Filimonas lacunae: one gene and its partner. The protein of the gene in region 1 interacts with the protein of each later gene in a pairwise test. Links are inferred from orthologs where the notes say so. Each region holds a gene or a part of one and is shown on either strand. Other genes may lie near its edges. The genes, in order: eno and rpe.

The links.
Region 2: the proteins of eno (region 1) and rpe interact in binary tests that used the Escherichia coli proteins (3 or more experiments, as listed by UniProt). The link is inferred for Filimonas lacunae from one-to-one orthologs.

The regions. Positions count from the first base shown.
Region 1 is NZ_AP017422.1:7,415,812-7,426,181, reverse strand. The notes cover bases 4,979-7,908. They hold eno (phosphopyruvate hydratase), read left to right. Parts: upstream 4,979-5,765; coding sequence 5,766-7,052; downstream 7,053-7,908. Other genes in these bases: nth (endonuclease III), read left to right, coding at 7,843-7,908; FLA_RS29425 (hypothetical protein), read left to right, coding at 7,529-7,807; FLA_RS29430 (FtsB family cell division protein), read left to right, coding at 7,136-7,447; ligA (NAD-dependent DNA ligase LigA), read left to right, coding at 4,979-5,657. Also shown: FLA_RS29450 (SusC/RagA family TonB-linked outer membrane protein), read right to left, coding at 1-2,266; FLA_RS29445 (NUDIX hydrolase), read right to left, coding at 2,599-3,351; more of ligA, read left to right, coding at 3,477-4,978; more of nth, read left to right, coding at 7,909-8,490; FLA_RS29415 (tetratricopeptide repeat protein), read right to left, coding at 8,537-9,187; FLA_RS29405 (hypothetical protein), read right to left, coding at 9,456-10,208; dgt (dGTP triphosphohydrolase), read right to left, coding at 10,189-10,370. UniProt on the Escherichia coli protein: Catalyzes the reversible conversion of 2-phosphoglycerate (2-PG) into phosphoenolpyruvate (PEP). It is essential for the degradation of carbohydrates via glycolysis.
Region 2 is NZ_AP017422.1:1,477,877-1,488,114, forward strand. Bases 4,403-7,200 are described here. They hold rpe (ribulose-phosphate 3-epimerase), read right to left. Parts: upstream 6,227-7,200; coding sequence 5,579-6,226; downstream 4,403-5,578. Other genes in these bases: FLA_RS06055 (PhoH family protein), read right to left, coding at 4,424-5,395; FLA_RS06065 (tetratricopeptide repeat protein), read right to left, coding at 6,252-7,079; FLA_RS06070 (hypothetical protein), read left to right, coding at 7,194-7,200. In the rest of the region: FLA_RS06030 (DUF6055 domain-containing protein), read right to left, coding at 1-1,763; FLA_RS06035 (hypothetical protein), read left to right, coding at 2,262-2,480; FLA_RS31370 (hypothetical protein), read right to left, coding at 2,681-2,842; FLA_RS06040 (inorganic diphosphatase), read right to left, coding at 2,888-3,430; FLA_RS06045 (DUF4878 domain-containing protein), read right to left, coding at 3,517-3,939; FLA_RS06050 (nuclear transport factor 2 family protein), read right to left, coding at 3,940-4,278; more of FLA_RS06070, read left to right, coding at 7,201-7,661; FLA_RS06075 (DEAD/DEAH box helicase), read left to right, coding at 7,756-10,238. UniProt on the Escherichia coli protein: Catalyzes the reversible epimerization of D-ribulose 5-phosphate to D-xylulose 5-phosphate.

The DNA of each region.
Region 1 (10,370 bases):
AAGCAATGTTAAAACCAGCATTCCAGCTAAAGTCTTTATGATTGATAATAGAAGCATTGATAGCTAATTCCACGCCTTTGTTAGACATGTTACCTACGTTAGCTGTAACAATGTTGGTAAAGTTAGAACCAACAGGCAGTGTAATAGGCCCTAACAGGTCTTTGGTTTTCTTCTCGTAATAATCAATGCTACCGGTAATACGGTTTTTGAAAAATCCGAAATCTAAACCAATGTTGGCAGAACGGGTTTCTTCCCATCTCAGGTTGGTAATATAAGCAGCACCATACGTAGTATAGTAAAAGGTATTTCCAAACTGGTACAAGGCTGTGTTATTAGCGCTATAAGAGTATGAGCCAATATACCCGTAATTACCAATACCATCCTGGTTACCGGTTACACCATAAGTACCACGCACTTTTAAATCAGACAACCAATCTATTCCTTTCAGGAAGTTTTCCTGGCTGGCACGCCATGTAACACCCACAGAAGGGAATTTACCCCAACGATAATCAGGAGCAAACTTGGAAGAACCATCTGTACGGTAAGAAGCAGATAAGATATACTTACTGTCGAAAGTATATATCAACCTTGCATAGTAAGAAATCAATGTGTTTCTTGGTTTGTCATATGCATAAGTAACGGCCTTTAATACAGAATCACGGGCATTCAGTGTAGGGTAATTGTAAGTAGTGGTCAGGTTATCGTAATAACCATAACCAGCAGTTACGTTTATATTACTCTTAATTTGCTTTAAGTCCTTATTATAGTTCAGGAAAAACTCACCCACCCTGTTGTTCACTTTCTGCTTGTAAATGGTGTGAGAACCACCGGTAGAATAGTTAGAAGCAGCTTCCTGTGGAATAAAAGTATATCCATCACCTTTAGCAATATCGTATCCCAGGTTTAAGTTCGCACGGAGTTCCGGTAAAAAATGGAGCTTATAGTCAAACTGAATATTACCAAAGCTTCTGTTCACCTGGCCACGATCTTCTTTCTGGTTCAGTAAACCCACCGGGTTTTTAGGCGCGTTGGTATTTAATGCACCATTAGCATCTACCCACTCAAAATAACCCCCATAAGCACTTTTTCCACTATATACCGTTTGAGTAGGATCAAAAGTCAGAGCGGAAGAAATAGCGTCCTGGTTACCAAATCTTGATTTGGCAATTGTTCCTTTCAGGTTGATATCTACTTTCAGGTGATCGTCAAAGAATTTGGGACTTACGTTAATAGCAGCAGAATAACGATCCAGGTGGTCGTTTTTCAAAATACCATCCTGGTTTAAAAAACCTACTGAAACGCGGTAAGGCACTTTTTTAATAGCACCGCTCACACTCAGGTTATTATCGTTGGCAACAGCTGTTCTGAATATTTCTTTCTGCCAGTTGGTATTGGCAGAACCTAACAACTTGGTATAAGTAGTATCTCCCTGTGCCTGTACATAAGATCTTACCTGAGCGGCAGACAACACATCTACATACCTGGCGGCTTTGGAAGAAGAAACGTTAGTACTGAAATTGAGAACCGGCTTACCACTTTTTCCCTTTTTAGTGGTAATTAAGATAACGCCGTTAGAAGCACGTGAACCATAAATAGCAGTAGAAGCCGCATCCTTTAACACGGTGATATTTTCAATATCATTCGGGTTAATCAATGCCATCGGGTTAGACACACCCGAAATGCTTTGTACTGAGTTGGCCACAGGCACCCCGTCAATTACATATAAAGGGTCGTTACTACCACTAATAGAAGCACCTCCACGAATACGAATGGTACTTCCAGATCCTGGCTGGCCACCTGCCGGTGTAATAGAAACACCTGGCACTTTACCCGCAATCAACTGATCTGGTGAAGTGATTGTACCCTTTTGGAAATCTTTAGAACCCACCGATACAACCGAACCGGTCAGTTCTTTTTTCTTGGCGGTACCATAACCAATTACCACCACTTCGCCTAAGGCTGCGTTAGTAGCTTCTAACCTTACATTTATGGTAGTTCCTTCAATAGCTACAACCTGTGTAGCGTAGTTAAGAGAAGTTAATTCCAGCGAGTCTTTTCCAGCCGGTATCCTTAAAGTGAATGTGCCATCAGCTTTAGTGCGGGTGCCAATAGTGGAGCCTTTTACTAAAATTGATACATCTGCTAGTGGAGATCCATCCTTCGAGTCTGTAATTTTTCCTGTAACTACTTTATCCTGCGCAAGTGCCGGCAATGCTAAGCATAACAGCGGCAATACCAGCGGCAATAACAGTCGTTTGAAATTCATATCATGTGCGTTTACTAGTTTATGAAAATCACTTTAAAGGTGATTGGTTGAAAGTGGTGAAGCGGGTGGGGGTTGTAAACAAGGGAGCCACGCAGAAGAATACCAGCTGGCTCAGTACGGATAAGACAAGCAAATAGAGAATGATCATAGTAAAAATTTTATGGCAATACAAACAATCGTGTGCGTATATCGTACACATTTCAATTTTAACACTACAAAAGTGTGTAATTTTTACACAAACCAAAAAAAAACTTAAAGATTTATACCTTAAAAAGAGGTAAAAACGAATAACACCTCGATAAAGCATTAGTTCTTAATGCCTAGAAAGAATTTTAGAAGTCGATTCCAATCCAGCTACGCTGGCTTTTTTCGTACTTCTGAAAGTTAAATTTATACAGGCGACCTGGGCGGTGCGGCACATCATCTTCATATTCGCCGGTGTCAATTAACAAATCCATCGCGAAAAATTTCTTACGGAAGTTGCGGCGATCCAGCTTCACCCCTAAAATCACCTCATACAGGTTCTGCAGTTCACGCAGGGAGAATTTATCAGGCAGCAGGTTAATACCCAGTGGATGTTCCTGCATACGTTTTTGCAACCATTTATAGCAGTAATCCATTACCTCCTGGTGATCAAAGGCCATTTCCTTTAAACCGTTGATGCTATGCCAGTGCAACTCATTGTCATGAATTTTCAACTGGTGGTGTTCTATATTCAATAAGGAGCAATAGGCAACAGTCAATACCCTGCCACCCGGATGGCGGCCTGGCCGGCTAAAGGTACGCACCTGCTCCAGGTACACATCGTCCATCCCGGTTCTGCTGCGCATAATCCGGTAAGCTGCATCGTCCAGCTCTTCCTGGTCGCCGGCAAAATCGCCTAGCAACGACCATTTGTCCTTAAACAATTGTAAATCACTGCGAATAAGCAACACTTTCAGCTCATTTTCGTCAAAGCCGAATATTACACAGTCAACAGTAATAGGAACTTTAGGATAAGAAGCCACTAACTCAACCGCTTCTTTAATCATGTCACTTTCGCCTGGCTCACCAGTAGCAGTCTGGATATTAGGATTCATATTCATAATGGCAATAATGCGGGTTTAGGTTCAAAAATACAATATTCCTCTCGTTTGTGTAATTTTTACATACCCCTGCAGGCATGCGCTTCGCCGTAAGCTAATTACCTTTAGCCCCACAAATATCTAATATGTATTCGTTAGCGGAAACAAAAACACTACAACAAAGCACGCAAACACTAAAGGAAGTAAAAGAACTGAACCAAACCCACCTGAACGAATTAAAAGAGGTATTGCGTTTTCATGAACACCGATATTATGTACTAAGCGAACCGCTGCTGGCCGATGCCGAATACGACAGCCTGTACAAACAGCTGGAAAAAATTGAAAAAGAACATCCCGAACTGGTTACTCCCGATTCGCCCACACAAAGGGTAGGACTGGGATTAAGTAAATCTTTCCCTACCGTACAGCACCTGGTGCCTATGCTGTCGCTGGAAAACTCTTATAATGCAGATGACCTGATTGATTGGGACAGGAAGGCCCGTGAATTAACCGGCCTGGACATCATAGAATATTGCGCCGAACCCAAATTCGATGGCGCCAGTATCTCCCTCATTTACGAGAACGACCAGCTGGTACGTGGCGTTACCCGTGGTGATGGTGTAGAAGGGGAAGACATTACCAATAACATACGCCAGATACGCTCTATTCCACTGTCTGCGCCTTTTTCCAAATATGGTATACAGCAGATTGAAATTCGTGGCGAAATCATCATGAGCAAACAATCTTTCGAAAAATACAATGCTATGCTGGCCGAGAAAGGCGAATCAGCACTGGCCAATCCGCGTAACGCTGCCAGTGGTAGCCTGCGCATGAAAGACCCACGCGAAGTAGCTAAGAGAAACCTCGAAGCTTTTTTATACCACGTTAGTTTTTACACCACCACTGAGGGTGTAACACTGGCAATAGATGGCAAGCCCAACAACTCTCTACCGGAAGAAGCCATAGAAGCACATGGCACAACATTACCTACCGCCCATACGCCATTGGCTACACACTCTGGCTCACTGCAAATGCTGTGGGAATGTGGCTTTCGCTCGCCTCAGAAAGAAAAGCAGGTGTTGCAGGGTATAGAAGAAGTGATTAAGCATGTGCATGATTATGAAGTGATGCGCGATACCCTGCCCTACGAAATTGATGGTATGGTGATTAAAGTGAACAACCTGTTATTACAGGATCAGATGGGCATGACCACCCACCACCCCCGTTGGGCCATGGCCTTTAAGTTTAAAGCCCGCCAGGCCACTACCCGCCTGCGTAGTGTAGAATTCCAGGTAGGCCGCACCGGTGCAGTAACCCCCGTTGCCAAGCTGGACCCCGTGTTTATAGGCGGCGTTACCGTTAGCAGCATTTCTGTACACAACGAAGAATACATACGCGAAAAAGACCTGAAAATTGGCGACACCGTATTGATAGAAAGAGCCGGTGACGTTATTCCACAGATAGTGCAAAGCATGCCGGGTCTGCGGGATGGCAGCGAACAGCCTATTGAGTTTCCCCGCCACTGCCCCGTTTGTAACAGCGAGCTGGCGAAGGAAGAAGGAGAAGCCGTGTGGCGCTGTATTAATATTGAATGCCGTGCACAGGTGCTGGAGCGTATGATCCACTTTGTGAGTAAAGACGCTATGGATATTAAAAGCCTGGGCGAAGCCAATATTCACCGCTTTTACGAGCAAGGCCTGTTAAAGGATATCCCCGGTATTTACACGCTTGACTTTGAAGCCATTGCCCAGCTGGACAAGTTTGGCAAAAAATCTATCGAAAACCTTACTGCTGCCATTGAAGCCAGCAAGCAACAACCGCTGCACCGGGTAATTTACGGCCTGGGTATCCGGTTTGTAGGGGAAACCACCGCCAAAACTTTAGCCAACAGTGTACACCAGCTGCTGGAACTGGAAGGTAAAACAGAAGAAGAGCTGCAACAGCTGGAAGATATAGGCGTAAAAGTGGCACAAAGCATTGTAAAATTCTTCAGCAATCCGCAAAACATACAGATGCTGAAACAGTTACAACAACTGGGGCTGCAAATGGTGAATAACAAAACCAGCACCGCGACAGGCGACAATAGCCTGCAGGGGCAAACCTTTTTATTCACCGGCACTATGCCTGTTTTAAAAAGAAGCGACGCCGAAGCGATGGCCGAAGCGCATGGCGGAAAAATAGTAAGTGGGGTAAGCAGTAAATTAAATTACCTGGTGGTGGGCGAAGACGCCGGCAGCAAATTAGAAAAGGCAAAAAAAATTAATACCATCAAAATTATTGATGAGGCTGCTTTTCTGAAACTGGTGAACGACCAACAGGCTGAATAACAACTATTAACTAACACCAGTTAGCTGTATGTACGCAAAAAAGATTGTTTATTTGCACCACAATTAACCAATGACCTCTATTCTAAAACATTAAACCAATAATTAGTCATGAGCTACATTACCGACATTCATGCCCGCCAGATTTTAGATAGCCGCGGCAATCCTACAGTAGAAGTAGATGTTTTAACCGATGGTGGCCACCTGGGCCGCGCTGCTGTACCAAGCGGTGCTTCTACCGGTATTCATGAAGCTGTTGAACTGCGCGATAACGACAAAAGCGTTTACGTAGGTAAAGGTGTTTTAAAAGCTGTGTCTAACGTAAACGACATTGTAGCTGAGCAATTAATCGGCTGGGAAGTTTCTGATCAGGCTGGCATTGATGCTAAACTGCTGGAAATTGACGGTACCGAAAACAAAAGCAAACTGGGAGCTAACGCAACCCTGGCAATTTCTATGGCTGTAGCTAAAGCTGCTGCACTGGAAAGCGGTTTACCTTTATACCGTTACCTGGGTGGTGTTAACAGCACAGTGTTACCTATTCCTTTAATGAACATCCTGAACGGTGGTGTTCACGCTGATAACAAAATCGACTTCCAGGAATATATGATCGTTCCTGTTGGAGCAACTACTTTCAGCGAAGGTTTACGTTGGGGCGTTGAAATTTTCCACCAGCTGAAAACCGTTTTAAAGAAAAAAGGTTACAGCACTAACGTAGGTGACGAAGGCGGTTTTGCTCCTGATATCCAAAGCAACGAAGAAGCTATCGAAACTGTACTGGCTGCTATTGAAGCTGCTGGTTACAAAGTAGGTACTCAAATCGGTATTGCCCTGGATGCTGCCAGCAGCGAAATGTTCAAAGACGGCAAATACAAATTCTATAAGAGCAGCGGTAAAGAAATCACCAGCGATGAGATGGTTGCTTACTGGACTGAGTGGGTAAATAAATATCCTATCGTTTCTATCGAAGACGGTATGGCAGAAGAAGATTGGGAAGGCTGGAAAAAACTGACTGACGCTATCGGCGACAAAGTACAGCTGGTAGGTGACGATCTGTTTGTTACCAACACCAAAATCTTACAGCGCGGTATCAGCACAGGAACTGCTAACAGCATCCTGATTAAAGTAAACCAGATTGGTACTGTAACCGAAACTATCAACGCAGTTCAACTGGCACAAAACAGTGGCTACACCACCATCATGAGCCACAGAAGCGGTGAAACAGAAGATACCACTATCGCTGATCTGGCTGTTGCCCTTAACTGCGGTCAAATCAAAACCGGTTCTGCTTCCCGTACCGACCGTATGGCTAAGTACAACCAATTGATCCGTATTGAAGAGGCTTTAGGTGCTAACGCTATCTATCCTAACGGTAAAATCCGTTTCTTCAAGAAATAAGACTAACAAATAGTCATAAACTTCAATAGCCGGGATGACGATAGTCATACCCGGCTATTGAGTTTTTATCTACCTTTACTTTTATGAAAAAAGCTGTGGCCATTTTCTCATTGCTTAAAAATAAATACCTGCTGTCGGTAACTGCATTTGCCCTGCTGATGCTGTTTTTTGATCGCAATGATGTTTTTACGCAAATGGAAAGAAAAAAACAGCTGAAAGAACTACAGGCCAGTAAACAGTTTTACGTAGAAGAAATAGAGAAGACGAAGAAAGAACTGGCCGAACTGCAGAATAATCCGGCCGCACTGGAAAAATACGCCCGGGAAAACTACTACATGAAGCGTGACAATGAAGATGTGTACATTGTAGAAACACCCGACTCCAAAAAAAAGTAACCAATTCCAGACAATAACAGCACCTATCTGCCGTTTAATTAATTGTCTGTACTGCTTTTATAACATTGTTACCAGATCACTATGCACAATTGTACTACTGAAGATCTATTGCTGTACTTAGATGACGATTTGCCTGCCGTAGAACGTTCAAATATTGCCGCTATGTTACAAGATAACTGGGCCTTACGCGAAAAATTGCAAGTATTGAAAGAGGCCAAAGAACAACTAAACAGCGCACCTTTACAGGCGCCTAAACACAAAAGCCTGCAAAACGTACTCAATCATCTTTACAAAACCCAAAAGCGGGAGAAGCTTGCTTATGCAACGTTATATCCCAAACCTGCGGCAGATATAAGATAAGCCGGTATTTTCGTGTCAGTTTTTATCATACTACTATGACACGAAAGGAGAAGTACCAGTTTGTAATCAATTATTTCGAAAAACACGCCCCGGATGCCGAAACAGAATTGCTGTACGACAATCCGTTTCAATTACTGGTAGCAGTAATACTATCCGCCCAGTGTACCGATAAACGGGTAAACCTCACTACCCCCGTTTTGTTTGCCCACTACCCCACTCCCTATGCAATGGCAAATGCCACCTTCGACGAGTTGTTCCCTTTTATCAGAAGCATTTCGTACCCCAACAACAAAACCAAGCACCTCATAGGCATGGCTAATATGTTGATACACGATTTTAAAGGGGAAGTGCCTATGACGGTGGACGAACTGGTAAAACTGCCCGGCGTAGGTCGCAAAACAGCCAATGTAATTACTTCTGTGATAGATGCACAGCCCAATATGGCTGTTGATACACACGTGTTCCGTGTATCGCACCGGTTAGGCCTTACCACTACTACCGCCACCACCCCGCTGGCCGTAGAAAAACAACTGATTAAAAACTTCCCTACCGAACTCATTCATAAAGCCCACCACTGGCTCATATTGCACGGCAGGTATATTTGCCTGGCCCGCAATCCTAAATGTCCCCAGTGCGGGCTTACCGAAATATGTAACTACTACAGGAAAGTGATAAAAAAATAAAAGGGCCTTATGGCCCTTTTATTTTTTGTTACGGTATCACTTATCCTTATCCAGGTATACGTGAAATATATTTTTCAATCTCTTTAATCTGACTGATCACCTCTTTGGTGGTAGGCTTACAGGCTTTTGCCTTACGGAAAAAGTCTTTAGCAGCCCTGAACTCGCGCTTGTTCATAAATATCTGGCACATACTCAGGTAAGCCACCGCTTCGCTTTCCTTATCCGGAATACCGGCGCGGATAGCAGCACGGATATATTGCTCTCCGTTTCTAAAATCACCTTTCTGTAAGGCCATCATACCCAGCTGTAATTTGTTGGCACCTTCGGCTTCCGGCATGGGAGATCCAAGTTCAGAGCTTTTTTTCAGGTGCTTTTCTGCCGCATCAAAATCCTGCGACATCATGGCCATGTTACCCTTAATGGTAAAATACGTAGAACGGATAGGCTTATATAAGAGGTTGGGAAACCAGATAGAATTTAATATTTTCTCCACTTCCTCTACACGACCCTGTTCCATCGGCTCCTGTATCAAACGCAGTGGTCCGATGAAAAAATGGCTGAATAAAGCAATTACACCAAGGAAATACAAGATAAAAGAAGGCCAGAACCCTGTGGTTACGTTCACAGTTACCGCCAGCACAATGGCCAGAATCCCCAGCCAGAAACGGTATTTAATAAGGACGTTGTAGAACTTCATACATCAATTTTCGAGCGGCAAAGATAGGCGGTTAACACAAACTAAAGATTTTTAGATTGTATAATGCTGTATTCCATTATTTTTGCAGCCGAAAGAAACTACAGGTCCTGTAGTTCAATGGATAGAATAGAAGTTTCCTAAACTTTAGATACAAGTTCGATTCTTGTCAGGACCACATAAAACGCGATTTTTAGCCAATTGACTAAAAATCGCGTTTTTAATTTCTGAATAACTTTCTAGCTAAATAGGCCAATATCCTTGTCACAAATCACATATTGACAGAAAACCCCAGATCTTTTTTTCCTAAGTTTTTTGCAAAAACCTTTAGATACTCTTTTATATAGTGATATGGATATATAACGTCGTTAAAATGCTTGCGCTGAATTTTTTCGAAATCATCCTCATTATATTTCTCAAAGTGGCTAATGCAATACTTTTGTAATTCCTTTGAAACTCCCAAAAAGTATTTATGCTTGTAATAAAACGTATTAACAATGCACAGATGGGGCAATGGGTTTTCTTCTAAAACTAAATCCAACTCCCTTGTTTCTAAAAATCGTTTAAAAGTTGGTGTATAAACAAACTCCTTGTTGTTAAAGTCAAAAACAACTGAAGAAAAGTTAAAAAAAACGGTATTAGGCAAACTGTAATGTTCAAAAAGCTCTCGCGACACTTTTTTCTCAGAATAAGCCCATGTGTTACTAATATGCCATATATCAAAGGTCAAGTTTCCAACCTCCACTTTGTATCCACCAAAACTATTTCTCTTCCAAGAATATGCCCTAAAAGCAAATTCCATTAAACTTTCATCGAATTTTATAACAATGTCTAAATCCCTAATCTTACCCTTATAATTTAAAAAAAAGTTCCTAATAACACCACTAAAAATATGCACCTCAGCAAAGCGAGATAACTCATCCAAGAAGCTAAATGCTTCGATTCCTATATTACTTTTTAAGTAATACAAAAACTCATTTGAATAAGACTTCGAGTTCGATATATCAGCTAATCTTCTGTCCACTTATTTTTTGATAATGATCTAAGGCATACTGATCAGTCATGCCAGAAATAAAGTCCAAAATTATTCTAAATTTATAATAGTCGTTTAAATCCTCAAAATCTGGCTCAGCTATTTCATAAAGTTCCTTTCTCATTGTTCTTAATTCCACTAACTCGGCTTCTT
Region 2 (10,238 bases), 5.9 Mb from region 1 along the record:
TGCAGGTAATAGCCTGCTGTTGAGCAATTGCCTATTTCCACATCACCACCCAGTACCACGCCGGTGCCACCATATGTAGTGCCCCATGCCCAGGCGTTATCGCGGCAGATGGTATTGCCCGATATGGTGCAGTTGGTAAGTACGGCGCCATCTGTTATCTGGGCCGAACCGGAGTAGGTGCCGCCATACACATTACAATCGCCACTGAACACTACGGTGCTGGATGCGGTTACGCTTTCCAGGCGCGCAGTGCCTTCTACACGAACAGTGCCGGAGAGGTTGGAAGAACCTACTACTATGGCTTTGGGGCCTACATATACCGTAGATGCTACAGTTGCGCTATTGGCTACCCAGCCGCCGCCATTGGTATGTGTATGACCTGCGTACAAGGCTTTTACGTCGGCGCGGAAGGTGCTTTGGTATCCTTCGGGTAATGCATTTTCAATGCGCAGTTCGTAAGGATATCTGTATTGCCTGGGCCAGCCTGGTTCCCATACATAATCATGTTTAGCGGTGGGGGCGCCCATTACCACCAGGTATAATTTAGAGGTGGATGCGGTGAGTGTATAGGTGGCTTCACTATCGCTGGAGCTTTGGGTGGCGCCATATACACTGGTAGTGCCATTGGCTAATACTTCTACAAAACCCCATCGCCAGCCAGCCTGCCCATTTACTTCGGTATGGCCTTTGAATTTAACGTGCACGGTATTGGATGCACAGTTGGGGTAGAGTGGAATGATATTGATACCCTGATCTTGCGGAGCCATGTTTTTAGGAACGATATAGCGGTTGGTGGTGGCGCTTATCTGGGTAAGGATAGTGTATTGCCGCCATAGCCAATGGTTTTCGGCGGCGCTGGTTTTATAAATGTTCAGCTGGTCGCGCATATCCGCTCCGAAACTTTGAGCGGGATAATCGCAGTTTACTTCCCGTTTTGCATAGTCGTACATGGCGTCGTTTAACTGGGCTTGTGTCCAGCCGCTTATTCTGCGCCAGGTTTCGGTAGGCACTTCGTTGGCTACAGACTCTCTCCATAAACGGTTAACGGTGTTGATACCGCCATAGTTTTGCTGTATGTTCATGAGCCATTTAAAGGTGCTGTAGTGATGGCGGGTAGAACCGATATAATACTGGCGTGTCATTAACCAGCGTGGCAGATCATCGCTGGCAACAGTGGGATATTGCAGGCAGCGCATGTAGTTGGCATGTGTTTCCCAGAAATAGCCTGCAGGCTCGTAGTTGTTGAAACCGCCCTGGTTACCGCCGGGTTTAAAGTCTATCCGGTTTTGATTTTGCAGGGAGTGTGCCAGTTCATGTGCAATCACATATGGATCGCGGGTGGCATTGGGATGAATCCATAAAGCGCCGATCATTTCATCATAAGCGCCACCGAATGCCCAACCTGTAGGGCCGCCGGCACCGTTGTAGGTTTCGTTCATCACCACTATTATTTTATAAAGTCCCAGCTTGCCACTGTTATCGTGGAAACCTACTGTGTTGATGTAATAGCTGAAACTGGCTTCGAGATAGCTGGCTATAGCAGCGGGATCGAAGCGCAGGTTGGCATCGGAATAAGTGGTGGGATTTGCGCCCACTTTTGCACCCCAGAAGATGACAAAGTTGGTGGATTCGTATTTGTAATTGGGCGCCCATTCGTTCCAGGGCGCTGTGCTAAACTGTGTGGGTATATACACGGTTTTGGCGAAGAGGGATGTGCATGACAATAGTAGTAGTACCAGTAATTGTACAATTTTGTGTTTCATAAAGCTGACTTGAAGGGTGTTTAAGCCTGGTTAATAAATGTTTGATAACGCACGTTGGTGCGCGTTTGCCTGACCTGTTACGGACAGGCATGACAAGATGGTTCTATGTTGTTTTGTTATTACGTTTTGGGTGTTTTGGTGTGGAATAGTGTGTTAGTGTATTGGCAGCAATTGCTATCTGTAAAGTATTCTGTTTAGTTTATAACCTATTCTTAGAAATTACTCTGTATTTGCAGTAAATTATCCTTACTGTTTGTTTTTTGATGACGAAGCAGGTAAGGGATGTCTGTAAAACAATCCGGGCTTGCGCCCCATCCCCGATGGATAAGGATGGTGACGGGCGTTGAACGGATCGTTTTTTTTGCAGCAAGGAGGGGTAACGCAGTAGGTTTTACGAAAAAGAATGCTGCGTTGATGAAGGAAAATATATTGCTGCTATAGTGCAGAGCGGTGCTAACCAGTGATAGAACAGAGAGGATAGAAGCGTAAAAAGCGCTTATGGAAAAAATATTCGTGCTGACGGAATTTCCGTTGGTGCTGACGGAAAAACCGGAGGGGCAAACGGAACAGCTGTATGGCCAAACGGAAAAAGTATTTGAGCAAACAGGAGGGTGGTACGGTAGAGTAGCACTTTGGTTTGACCCTACAGGTATTCCGTCCGGGCAAACAGCAGACTGGTTTGTTTCTACGGAAAAAATATTCTTGCAAACGGGGTGATTGTTTGATCAAACCAAAGTACTGTATGGGCATACCAGGCCACCGTCTGACCATACAGTACTTTGGTTGGGCCATGCAATGGTTCCGTCTGATCAGACAGGACCTCCGTTGGTACGAATATTTTTTCCGTAAGTGACACCGGCAAAATAAAAAAGGGTGCACTGTTTCCAGTACACCCTTTTCTTTGGAAGAAAAATATATTATTTGAAATCAATCAGATTCATTGCTCTGCTGAAATAAGTCACTGCTCCAGGTAATGCTAACCAGAAAAACTCACGGTAAACAAAAAGCAACACAATTAAGATTGCTAACCAGAAAAAAAACAGGAACCAATATTTGCCGGTTGATTGTTGAGCTTCCATTCTTTCAAAATTTTAGCAAAAGTAAGTAAGAAAGTTTTAATATGCTTATTTGGCAATGAGCTTTTTATAAGCTTCGATAGCATCTTTTACAATGCCGTGTGCCATAGCCATATCACCAAAGTCTTCTACTTTTACGGTTTTGTTTTCTAACCTTTTGTATTCTTCGAAGAAGTGACGCAGTTCGCTGAAGAAATGCGGAGGTAACTCATCGAAAGAATTGTAGTGGTTAACGCTTGGGTCTTTAGCAGCTACCGCAATGATTTTATCATCCGCATCACCACCATCTACCATTTGCATTACACCTAATACTTTGGCTTCGATAAGGGTTAAAGGCTGTACAGGCAAAGAAGTGATTACCAGGATATCCAACGGATCTTTGTCATCACCATACGTTTGCGGGATAAAGCCATAGTTAACAGGGTAGTGGAAAGATGAATAGATAACCCTGTCGAGTTTTAACAGACCGCTAGCCTTGTCAATCTCGTATTTAGCCCTGGAACCTTCCGGGATTTCAATAATAGCATTAACAATTTCAGGAGCTGATTCTCCGTATGGTACGCCATGCCAGGGATGTAGAACATTCATCATAAGAATCTTAATGTTATTTGAGGTGGCAAAGGTAATGGCTAAACGGTCTGATCCGCCATTTTTTTGCCGATACCCCCTTGTTTTTGTTAAATATTTCCGCTAATAGTATACTTAAAGTCTACTAACCAGCCCCCGGGGGCCTTAATTACTTTCACTTTTCGTGCTATGCGGTCGAATGAGTTTTTATAATTTATGATGTCAGTAGAGTCGTCCAGCGCTTCTACCTGGTTAATGATAATGGAAGCCTGTTTGTATTGCTTTTTATCGTTGGCGCTTTTGCTGGTATACGCAATTTGCATTTTCTGCAGGTTTTGCAGGTTGGCGCTGTCTTTTGCCATATAAAACAGGGCTTTATCAAAATCGCCTTTGAGATAGCCATCTATAAACTCCCTGGCCGCATCGAGTGAGTTTTCTGCTTGGGGGTAATTATGCTGTTTGCCGCCGCATGCTGCCAGTAATAACACGGGTAGCAGCCATACTGTCATCCGTTTCAACACGTTTGTTTTCATTTAATCCAGGCTTTTATCAAAAGCAACTTTCCACTTGCCGTTTTCTTTTTCCAGCTGCATAATGGTTGCTTTTCTATTATCGGGCAAAACTACCTGAACTGTGGCAGTTGACTCTGATTCTTTTAGTGTTTTTGTGGTAAAATTGGCTGCTTCCTTGCTGGAAGTGGTCAACTTTTCGCCCAAATTGCCTAAAAGGGTGAGCATTTCGGCGCTTTGACGGGTGGCATATTTTTTTGCCTTAGCATAATTCTTTTCCTGGAAGGCGGTAAAAAATAACCTGGCAGCCTCGGAAGGGCTATCCGCAGAAGGACTACAACGAATAAGAAGTAGCAGCATCATGAAGATAGCTGCCGGGAACAGAAGGGCGGTTTTAAACCTTAGAGTTGATTGCATAAGAAAGGTGGCAAGATAGTAAGAATACTTATTAAGTCAAAAAGCCGGTAATTACACTTACCGGCTTTTTCGTTTTACTTTTCCTCTATCACTAGAAATTAGGTCCTTCTTTTTCCTTTTCTTTCTCGTAGGCTCTGATGATGGCTTTTACCAGGCGGTGACGTACCACATCTTCTTCGTCCAGCTCAATATGGGCAATGCCCTCGATGTTACGAAGGATACGACTTGCTTTTTCCAGGCCACTGCGCTGGTTTTTAGGTAAGTCAATTTGTGTGGGGTCGCCGGTGATCAATGCTTTTGCATTAGCACCAATACGGGTGAGGAACATTTTTATCTGCAGATCGTTGGCGTTCTGCGCTTCATCCAAAATGATAAAAGCATTGTCTAATGTACGACCGCGCATGTAGGCCAGGGGAGCTATTTCAATAGTACGGGTACTCATGTAATAGCCCAGTTTATCGGCCGGGATCATATCATCCAGCGCATCGTATAAAGGACGCAGATACGGATCGATCTTTTCTTTTAAATCGCCGGGCAGAAAACCAAGGCTTTCACCTGCTTCTACCGCCGGACGGGTTAAAATGATCTTTTTCACCACTTTGTTCTTCAATGCGCGAACTGCGAGTGCAACGGCGGTATAGGTTTTACCTGTACCGGCAGGGCCTATGGCAAACACAATGTCGTTACGGTCGGCTGCCAGCACCATTCTTTTCTGGTTGGCAGTGCGTGCACGAACGGTTTTGCCGTTAGGGCCAAATACAAGGATGTCGTTGGGATTTTTATCAACAAAGTTGTCGATGGTTTCGGCGTCGTCGCCTCCTAAAATCTGTTCAAAATAGTTTTCTGTAAGCCCTCCGTTTCGTTCCATGTATTGAACGATCAGGTCAATTTTTTCCTTTGCCGTTTCAATGTGTTCAGGTGCACCACTTAGTTTTATTTGTGTACCTCGTGATAAAATTTTTAACAAAGGGAATTTCTTTTTTAGCAGGTCAAGCTTACGATTGTTAACACCGAAAAATTCAATCGGATTTACGGAGTCGAGGTTAATGATTGCTTCTGTCAAGGTGCAAAGCTTTAAGTGATAAATTCGGCCTCTGGGTACTTTCAAGGGAACTGCCGGTGATTGCCACGTTTTAGACATGTACTCATTCATGTCTACTCAAACTTACCCTAAAAACGTACCAAATGCTAATTAAATTATTAACAACTGTGCTGAATATGTGTATGGCTTTCTGCGCTTTTTTCGCTATATTCTAGCAAGGTCGTGTATGGCTTTTTTAGGGTCAGACGATTTGAATACATTACTTCCTGCCACTAACACATCGGCCCCTGCTTTAATGATCTCTGCTGCATTCTGCGCTGTTACACCGCCATCTATTTCAATAAGTACATCGTGGTTTCCTTCGGTGATCATTTGTTTTAACTGCCTGATACGTGTAAGCGTATGGGGAATAAATTTTTGTCCGCCAAAGCCCGGGTTTACACTCATAATCAGCACCGTGTCAATGTCGCCGATAATATCGTGTAACATAGCAATGGGAGTATGAGGATTTATTGCCACACCTGCCTTCATTCCCAGTTGTTTAATCTGCTGAATGTTACGGTGCAGGTGGGGGCAGGCTTCTATATGCACGCTCAGCCTGTCGGCTCCGGCTGCCTTGAATGCTTCGGTGTATTTTTCTGGTTCCACTATCATCAGGTGCACATCCAGCACTTTGCTGGTGGCGGTGCGTATTTGTTCTACCACGGGTAAACCAAAGCTGATATTGGGCACAAACCTTCCATCCATGATATCGAGGTGTAACCATTCAGCTTCGCTTTCATTTACCATTTTGCATTCTTCTCCTAAACGGAGAAAGTCGGATGCCAGGAAGGAAGGTGCGATAATAGCCATATAACAAGTTTTAAAGTGTGTGCACTTATTTTTCGAGCTGCTGAATTTTTTCACGTGCTTCTTTCATGCCTTTATCCAGGCTTAATGCCTGTTTAAAGCGCAGTACGGCGCTGTCTTTTTTATTCATCATTTCGTAGGCGCGTGCCTGATAGTAGTAGGCATCGGCATAAAGCGTGTTGATAGAAGAGGCAAATTTAAAAACGTCCAGCGCTTTATCGTATTGCTGGTGATCGAAATATACCAGGCCTTTTTCTATATAAGCCTCCATATAGGTGTAATTGGCAGCCAGGCAGTTATTCAACTGTTTAATAGCATTGGTGGTGTCGCCGGTGCGGGCATAATATACTCCCGATATAAAAGCACAGTGCGCATCGTATTCGCGGCCTAAGCGCATGTGGTTTACATTGTCTATTACAGCCAATGTTTGTGGGTTTTTATTTTCGGCCATCAGGCTTGCCAGCGATAACATGGCTTCGGGGGCGGGGTAAATGTGCAGGGCGCGCTCATAGTCTTTGATAGCACGGGCGGTATCACCGGAGTGCTCCCATACCTGTGCTTTGGAATACCACAGGCCATAGTTGAGACTATCTTTTTTAATAAGGCTATCCATCTGGGCCAGCGCTTCGGGGTACCAGGCGGCACTATCGTACATCACGGCCAGCTTTAAACGCAATCCGGCGCTATCGGGGCGTAGTTTTAATAAACTTACCAGGCTTTGTGCTTCGGGCGACAGTTCTTTTCTGCTGCTGGTTGCTGTATCTTTATCGTTGTTGTTGCTTTTGTCTTTACAACTGGCAAATAGCGTTATTCCGGCTACTGCTATACTTAATCCGTAATTCATTATCCTGATCATAGAAGCTCAAAAGTAAAAAATCAAAATGCAAAAACGGGCAGGAAAGAGAAAAAGGGCGTGTTTTGGTACTTTGTTGTTTCTGCGGTTACTTTGCCCCCACAAACCAAAGATGATATGAATACCGGATTACTACACTTACATAGTTTTTTACGCTGGGTTATTTTAGTGTTACTGATTGTGAACATTGTAAGGCATTTTGCCAATGCACAGAAGCCTTATACCGCCGGAGATAAAAAACTGGGACTGTTTCTGATGATAGCTGCGCATATTACCTTGTTAATAGGTTTGATTCAGGTAATCTGGGGCAGATACGGCTGGGTGAATGTACCGGCAGGGGAGAATGTTATGAAGAACAGCTTCTGGCGCTTTTTCCTGATAGAACACCCGGTAGGAATGATCATTGCCATCGTGCTGATTACTATTGGTAAAGGTGTGGCTAAAAAGAATATTACCGATGCTGCCAAACATAAGAAAGCGGCGTGGATGTTTACCATTGCATTGATTATTATATTGGCTACTATTCCATGGCCTTTCCGTGAAATCGTGGGTGCTGGCCGTGGCTGGTTTCCGGGCATGCACTAATCACTGAAATTTAAAATACGTTCATCAAAAGGAGGCAATGTTTTACATTTGCCTCCTTTTGATTTTTTCTAATAGCGTACTTACTATCTGATATATGGCTGTAAAACAAAATGATCATAAAACAGTGTTGTTGTTATCGCCTCATCGTTTGCTGGGCGATTATCAGCAGGTGCTGGAATCGTTACATATTATCAAATACGAAGGCAGCAAGGTGGAATATATACCCTGTAAAACAGATGCTGCTGAGGTGAAGGAATATTACCCGCATTTATCCAAACCTGCGAAGGAAGCCTTGCCGGGCTTTACGCGGGAAGGTATTAAGGAGTTGAAAGAGCAGTTGAAAGAGCGTTATAACAAACTAAAGCCGGAAAGTGATTTTGATACTTTTTACCAGCATGCGGCTGTGCGCCGTTTGCAGGAGTTGTTTGAGCCGTTGAAGGCGCAGGCGGCCCAGGTAAAATGGTATCATAAGGTAGAGATGGAGAACGGCAATTTCAAAACTTCGCCTTGTAATTTCAGTGGGTTAAGGCCCATGCTGCAGTTTGAAGTGAGCAGGAGTGAGGAAGGGGAATTACAACTGAATTGTTCTGTATTTGTAAGCGGTGGCGCACACCCTTTGTCGGAATATAAACGCAGCCGTTTTTTACTGGAAAGGGAAGGGGAATACTACCTGCTTACCCATACGGATTACACCACTTTGCAATGGCTGGAACAAAAGCCGGAGCGTTTGTATAATAAAACGCCACAGGCTTTTGCGCAACATATTTTAGCCAAGCTGGAAGGGGAGTATACCGTAAGGCGTAACAACCTGTTTGCAGGGGATGAGGTGAAGGTGGTGCCGCAAAACAGGATTGTGCTGAGTGAAATACATCCTTCTTACCTGGTGATAACGCCGCAATGGTTGTATGACGAGTTTAGTGTGGAAGGAGCGTTTAAAGAAACGATGGAAGTGAGCCGTGATGGCAAGGTTTTCCAGGTAGTGCGGGATAGGGCACAGGAAGAGGCCTTTTTGCAATTACTGGAAAGTTTGCATGAAAGTTTTCCTAATCAGAAGAATGGTTACTACCACATCACATTTGATGAAGCGCGTAAAAAACAATGGTTTTTAAAAGTATACCATCGCCTGCTGGAACTGGATGTGCAGGTGGTGGGCATGGATATGTTGCAGCATTTCCGGTATTCCACTTTTAAAGTGGCTACTACGGCTACTATTGTAAAAGAAGAAGCCAATGCGGTTACGCTGCAAATGTCAGTAAGCTTTGGCAAAGAAGAGATTTCGTTGGTAGAGTTGCAGAAGCAGCTGTTTATACGCCAGCATATGGTGTTGTTAAAAGATACTTCGCTGGGGGTGCTCGATGATGAATGGTTGCAGCGTTACAGTACGCTGCTGCGCCATGGTAAGGTGGCGAAGAATATGGTTACGGTATCGCGCTGGCTGGCTTTTTGCGAGCAGCAGGCTACGGAAGATACCCAGGTGTTGAAGCAGGTGATTCCCAAACCATGGTGGGAGAAATGGGAACTGTGGCAGAAAGACGACGGTTTAATTTATGATGTGCCTGCGGGTTTGAAGGCTACTTTACGCCCGTATCAGCAAAAAGGATATGAATGGCTGAGCCTGCTGGCAGAAGCCGGTGCAGGCGCTTGCCTGGCAGATGATATGGGGTTGGGTAAAACCTTGCAAACCATCACTTTTCTGGCTCAGCAATCGCATTTGCAGGAGAAGGCGGTGCATTTGATCGTATGCCCTTCTTCGTTGTTGTTTAACTGGCAACAGGAATTGAATAAGTTTGCGCCCCATTTGAAAACGCTGGTGCATTATGGCAATAGCCGTAACACACCGCTGGTGATGAAAAAACAACACCAGGTGGTAATTACCAGCTACGGCACTTTGCGGGCAGATATTGAAGAACTGAGCACGATGTCTTTTGCGGTGGTAGCATTGGATGAGAGTCATCATATTAAAAATCCTTCCGCACAGATAACGCGTGCGGTAAGCAGGTTACAGGCTTCGTTTGGCATTGCACTAAGCGGTACGCCGGTAATGAACAATACGTTTGACCTGTATGCACAGATGAACTTTTTGTTGCCGGGCATGTTTGGTAACCGCGAATTTTTTAAGCGGGAATATGCCGATGCTATTGACCGCAACCAGGATGAGGTAAAGATCAAGGCTTTGCATAAGCTTACCTCGCCCTTTATCTTACGCCGTACCAAGCAGCAGGTGGCCAGCGATCTGCCACCGAAAACAGAGATGGTGATGTGGTGTAATATGGAGCCGGCACAAAAGGCTTTGTACGACGAGATTAAAGAGAGCATTAAAAGCAGTGTGTTTATGGACATTGCCAAGGATGGCCTGGGCAAAAGCACGCTGGCTTTATTGCAGGGAATGTTGCGTTTGCGCCAACTGTGTAACAGTCCTTTGTTGCTTCCGGAGAATGACCGTAAAAATTGTACGGAGAGTGTGAAAACCGACCTGTTGATGGAGGAGTTGAGCAATAACCTGAAAGATCATAAGGTGCTGGTGTTTTCGCAGTTTGCTTCCATGTTACGGTTACTGGCGGATGGCTGTAAGGAGCG